Regions from separate parts of the Sutcliffiella sp. NPDC057660 genome, predicted to be linked through region 1. Evidence: riboswitches for the same ligand, from Rfam matches in the RefSeq annotation. Region 1 holds a riboswitch; the other holds the start of a gene.
What was found. Region 1 has a riboswitch for S-adenosylmethionine ahead of ACFVAD_RS08120 (sugar ABC transporter substrate-binding protein). Riboswitches for the same ligand answer to the same signal wherever they lie in the genome.
Positions count from the first base shown of each region.

Region 2: linked by a shared signal. The riboswitch ahead of metK (methionine adenosyltransferase) and the one ahead of ACFVAD_RS08120 (sugar ABC transporter substrate-binding protein) in region 1 are both predicted to bind S-adenosylmethionine.

Region 1 covers NZ_JBHVHV010000006.1:126,855-130,038, reverse strand. The annotation lists gene ACFVAD_RS08125 (sugar ABC transporter ATP-binding protein) at 1-300, opposite strand, end outside; gene ACFVAD_RS08120 (sugar ABC transporter substrate-binding protein) at 622-1,740, opposite strand; SAM riboswitch class I at 1,855-1,962, opposite strand; gene ACFVAD_RS08115 (aminotransferase-like domain-containing protein) at 2,186-3,184, shown strand, end outside.
Region 2 covers NZ_JBHVHV010000029.1:9,802-12,985, forward strand. The annotation lists gene pckA (phosphoenolpyruvate carboxykinase (ATP)) at 1-645, opposite strand, end outside; SAM riboswitch class I at 911-1,079, shown strand; gene metK (methionine adenosyltransferase) at 1,253-2,452, shown strand; gene abc-f (ribosomal protection-like ABC-F family protein) at 2,799-3,184, opposite strand, start outside.

The sequences.
Region 1 (3,184 bases):
CCCGACCGTCAAATAGGAGACTAGTGCGGTATCCACTTCCTGATAGACCGTCTGGATGCCAAAGTCCTGTGCATCCTTTGGCGTGCGGATGGGAAGGAGATTTCCGTCAAGCGCAATTTGGCCGGTATAGTGACTGTAGGCTCCGGAGAGAACCTTCATCAGTGTGGACTTTCCTGCACCATTGGCTCCGATCAAGGCATGTACCTTACCGGTTTCCGCTGTGAAATCGACCTGACTTAATGCTTTCACTCCCGGGAATTCGATGGAGATGTTAGTCATTTGAAGTACCTGGGTGGGCATGTTGAGTCCTCCTTTCATAAAAGTAGTAAGTGAATAACGGTAGTTGTTAGAATGATTGGTAATTGTGTTAGAATGTTTGACGAAGTTGTTAGAATGGTGGCTAACTGTGTTAGAATGATTGGATTTTCTGTTAGAATGATGAAAAAAACTGTTAGAATGACCCGATTTTCCTTGTTGATATTGCTACCGTTAAGTTTGAATTCCAGCAAACTTCCCAATTCTTCTACCAAACACCAAGCTTTTTCTTGTAAACCCTTCTAATTTCCAAGAAAAGCTGCCCAAAAGTCAGATGATGACTTTACGGACAGCCCGTTCACTATGCTACTTCTGATAATGCTCCTTCAGTACCTTCATCCAGTCCTCTTCAAATGCGGAGGAGGTTCCCCAGCCTTCAATGATATCTGCGAGATTCACCATATTGACGGCTTGATCCGATTTGCGAAGCTCCTCTTGGGAAATGAGGGAGGCCTCAAGGTCATAGGTTTCCGGCGTTTCCTCGCCGGCCAGCTTCTTTGCAAGCAGTCGCAGGTTGACGGCACCAATCAGTTTCGGATCAACTGCCGCTGTGTATTTCCATGGGCTTTTTTCTGCCTGGATTTCCTGAAGATCGGCATTGGATACATCGATTCCATAGATCTTGATCTCGTCACGTCCTGCTTCCTGGATCGCGCGTGCCGCACCGATTGCGAAGGCATCCCATGTTGCGAAGATGGCGTCGATTTCACCTTTTTTATGCTTATTCAGCATTGCAGCTACGGCATTCTGGGTCTGAACGGATGTATCAGCAGCTGCCACACCGAATCGCTCCACTTCCTTGATGCCGGGATTGCCAGAAAGCGTGTCCTTATAGACTGCGTTCCGTCTTACCATTGGAGGAAAACCGTCCACCCAAAGGTAAACAATATTTGCTTCCCCATTAAAATCCTTCACCAACTGATCAAGTGCCAATTTCGCAAGTGCTTCATCGTCCTGAGAGGTCTGGGTCACTCCTGCTACAGTTCCGACATCCGGATTGGAGTCAAACGTTACGACGCTCTTGCCTGCTTCCACAAGCTTCTTTACTCCTTCTACAGTCGCGGCATCGTCCCCGTGGGAAAGGATGACCCCATCATAATCCTGAGTGACAGCCTGCTCGATTGCATCGTGGAACTTGGCGCTGTCCCCGTTTGCGGTGAATACATCCACTTCAAAACCGAGTGCTTCCCCTTCCTGCTTGGCACCTGCAAGGAATTGAGCGGTATGATCATCGCCGCCGATTTTGCGGATAACCTTGATCTTCGCACCTTCCCCATCTGCAAAGCGCTCCGGTACATTTTCAAAGGAAACCTTTTCCTTGGCTCCTGCAGTCTGTCCGGAATTCCCGGAGGAACATCCTGTTAAAAGTAGTGATAATGATAGTGTTGCGGCAAAAAATGATTTCACAATTGTTTTCTTCTTCATGTTCATGACTCCCCTTTAGGTTTTTCTATTTTTGGCCAGGGAGGAATTCTACAAAATAAAAAAACCTCCCTGAAAAGAGAGGTTTCACCGCAATATATATATCGGGATGCTCCTCTCTCATCTTTCAGAACACAGATATGTCCTGCAGGATTTAGCACCAATTCCATATGGAACGGTTGCCGGGCATCATAGGGCCAGTCCCTCCGCCACTCTCGATAAGAGAATACAACGTATATTCTATTAAAAAATTTCTAATTATCACTTTAATTGGTTGAAGCAATAATGTCAAGAATTTATTTTTCCGAAAATTTGGAGAAACCAAGGGAATTCAGCATTTAATCTGCAAAAAATAAACAAGAATTACTGGAACTGATCAGGGAAGAAGTTTAAAATCAATATAAATGAGTGGGGACAAGGGACCTGTCCCCGGAAAGGAATGGTGAACATGGACGCTGAATCCTTTTTCTCCAATAATATAAAAGCTGCACTGAAGAATAGTCCGCCTGGTGAGTGGATGCCAAATATTCCGGAGAACTGTATTCGGCTGAATTCCGGCTATCCTGCACCAGAGCTTATTCCTGATCAGGAGCTGAAGGCGGCGGTAGCGCGCCTCCTTAATGAGGAGCGGGATTTGCCTCTTCACTATCTAGGAAGTCCGCGTATCGATAAGCTGAAGGAGCAGATTCAAGATAGATTGGCGGAGCGTGGAATGCGTGTTTCCAAAGAGGAGCTATTGATCACTTCCGGTGCATGCCAGGCGATTGATTTGGTTGCCCGGATTCTCCTTGACGAGGAAGCTGTGGTTGCAATGGAAGCACCAACCTATATGGAGGCTTTGGAAATCTTCCAGAACTACACAGATCATTACATCTCCATTCCGGTTGATGAGCAGGGTCTTCAGACTGATCTACTCGAAAAAGAGCTGGCAGAAAGAAAACAGAGCGGCCTCGCTTTGCCGCGTTTCCTATACACTATCCCGACCTTTCAAAATCCTACTGGGACCACACTGACTTTAGAACGGAGAAAGCATCTGCTGGAGCTTGCATCCTCCTACAATTTCCTCATCATCGAGGACGATGCCTATGGGGAGCTTGCATTCAACGAAAGCCCCGCAACATTGAAGTCGATGGATAAAGAGGGACGGGTGCTTCATATCGGTTCCCTCTCCAAGGTCGTGGCACCTGGCATGCGGATCGGGTGGGTAGCAGCAGCGCATGATTTCATTACAGCTCAATGGTGGTTCAAAAAAGACCTCGATCATCCGTTTTCCCATAGCACGATGGCAGCTTTTCTGGAAAACACCGACTTCGAGAAGAGACTGGATATTTTGAAGGGCACTTATTCCGCAAAATGTGGGGCAATGCTCTCTGCCCTAAAGGAGAATATGCCAGAATCCGTTACATGGTATGTGCCTGAAGGAGGTTACTTTGCCTGGGTGAAGATC
Region 2 (3,184 bases), on a different contig from region 1:
CGGCATGATACCATTCTCAGGAAGCAAGTAGTTCATGACAGAGAAAATGGATTTCTTCATTTCACCTGCATATTCCGTACCGCCGATAAGAACGACGCGCTTTTTAAAGGAAATGATGACAAATGCTTCAGAGTTTGTACCGTCTACTGCAGGATCAGCCTTGAAGCTTGGTGCAGAGACAACACTGAATGCGGTTTCATGTTTGGCAAGCTGTTCGTCATTTGGGCGGATGAATAGCTGGTGCGCAAAAAGATTATGCCATGCAAATTCGTTGATTACCTGGATAGGCAATTGATATTTTTCGTCCGCTCCTGCGAAGCCCTTGAAAACGAAAATTTCATCTTTTTTTTCTAAGTAGTTTAGTACTTTATCATATAAACGTTCGAATACATCTTCGGAGATTGGGCTGTTTACCGTTCCCCAGTCAATCTTATCCTTGGAGATATCCTCTTCCACAATGAATTTATCTTTAGGGGAGCGACCCGTATATTTTCCAGTTGTAGCAACCACGGCACCGGTAGATGTCAGGCTGCCTTCATTGCGGTTTAATACTTTCTCCACTAATTGAGGAACAGAAAGTTGCATTTGCGTGTTGCTTCCGTATATTAATTTAGTTAAACCATTATCAATACCAACCGTTTTCATCATGGATAACTCTCCTTCAACTTGTATATTAATTTCTCATCTGTTAAAAAGTATAACACATTTAATCCAATAGTCCATACTAATTAAATTATTTTATGAAATAAAGTGTGAATCCGTTAACATTTTGTGAAAAAGAGGCTTATGTACATGGACAAATCTACTTAATGATAGCATATGTTTTTTCCTGTTTCTTCATTTAAATAATTTGCCGTTTTTTGTTGACAATAAAGCTTTTATTACGCTAATATAGAACCTTGAACGGATACTCTTATTCCGAGCTGGTGGAGGGGCAGGCCCTATGAAACCCAGCAACCTGCTCAAAGGTAAATGGGCGAGCGCGAAAAAAGCACTTCGCTAATTTTTTTGGACAAGAAAATTGTCGCTTGAGAAAAGGTGCTAAACCTGAGCAAGGCATTGACCTTGACCGATAAGAGTGAAAGGCTAATTCTTGAACCCAAACCTTTCCTCAACTTTATGGAAAGGTTTTTTATATTCTGCACAAGATAACAAAGAACAGCACAACAGGAAATGAGATCCGTATCAAACATACTGTTATACATGAAGAGAGGTAAAACGCTTTTCATATACAAAAGGAGGAACTTTTTTAATGACTAAGCAACGTCGTTTATTTACTTCTGAATCGGTAACGGAGGGGCATCCGGATAAAATTTGTGACCAAATTTCCGACTCCATCCTTGATGCTATTCTTACTAATGACCCAAATGCACGTGTAGCGTGTGAAACTTCTGTAACAACTGGATTGGTGCTTGTTGCTGGAGAAATCACTACTTCTACTTATGTAGATATCCCAAAAATCGTTCGTGAAACAATCCAAGGAATCGGATACACTCGTGCGAAGTACGGTTTTGACGCAGAAACTTGTGCGGTACTTACGTCCATCGACGAGCAGTCCGCTGACATCGCAATGGGTGTTGACCAGGCATTGGAAGCTCGTGAAGGACAAATGTCAGATGCGGAAATCGAAGCGATCGGTGCGGGAGACCAAGGTCTGATGTTCGGATTTGCTTGCAATGAAACAAAGGAATTGATGCCTTTACCGATTTCATTGGCTCATAAGCTTTCCCGTCGCCTAACAGAAGTAAGAAAAGAAGAAATCCTTCCATACTTACGTCCGGATGGAAAAACTCAGGTAACTGTAGAATATGATGAAAACGATCAACCGGTACGTATCGATACAATCGTTATCTCTACTCAGCATCACCCGGAGATTTCTTTGGAGCAGATCCAACGTAATGTGAAAGAACACGTAATCAAGCCGGTAGTTCCTGCTAACTTGATTGACGAAAACACAAAATACTTCATCAACCCGACTGGCCGTTTCGTTATCGGTGGACCTCAAGGGGATGCTGGATTGACTGGACGTAAAATCATCGTTGATACGTATGGTGGATATGCTCGTCACGGTGGTGGAGCATTCTCCGGTAAGGACGCAACGAAAGTTGACCGTTCCGGAGCATATGCAGCACGTTATGTTGCAAAAAACATCGTAGCAAGCGGATTGGCTGACAAATGTGAAGTTCAACTTGCATACGCAATCGGTGTAGCACAGCCTGTATCCATCGCAGTGGACACTTTCGGAACTGGTAAAGTATCTGAAGAGAAGCTAGTGGAACTTGTGCGCAACAACTTCGACCTTCGTCCAGCTGGAATCATCAAAATGCTAGACCTTCGTCGCCCAATCTACAAGCAGACTGCTGCATACGGTCACTTTGGCCGTAACGATCTTGACCTTCCTTGGGAGCAAGTGGATAAAGCGGATGCGTTGAAAGAGCAAGCGAACGCTTAAATTTTTATTGTGGCTGCCGCCAAATCAGGTTTTGTGCCTGGTTTGGCGGCAGTTTTTTTTGTGTCTGGTTTCTAAGAGCAGTGAATGGTTGTCGTGGGCCATGACGTCGAATATTGTTGGAAAGTGCGTTTTATCTATATGTGCCTGTTTTACTTGGATATATTTTTAATTTCATTGATATAATTTTTTTCTCTTTGATATAGTGTCCGAAAACGTGGATATATGAAAATTTCCGTTGATATCTTTAAATTTACCTGTAAAATCCACTGCGGAATACTCGAAATTGCATAAGAAACAAGCCCTCCAACAAAAAACAGGCGAAATAGATCGCCTGCTTCAACAATGCTTAAAGCGCATCCTCCAACAATTCATAGAGGGAGGCGCGTTCCGCTTCTCTGATGTTCCAGTCATCCTGATACTCTTGCAGGGTCGCAAGATCTGTCTCTTTTTCCATCTGTGCCTCCAACTGGAATATTGCCAGTTCCAGTTCTTCCAATTTTGCCTCTATCTTCTTGGGCTCGATGGAAGTTGGGGCATTTCTTTTTACTCGTTCGGGAGGGACAGTATCCTTCTTACTATCCGGAGCTTGAACAACTATTTGCGGTTTTTCCTTTTCCAATTCTTTTCTCTTTTTACGAGCATATTGGTAGTTGCCGGTATAAGTGGTCAGCCTCCCGCCTTCAAGCCAGCAGGTTTTCTCAAAATACTTATTCAAAAAGTAGCGGTCATGCG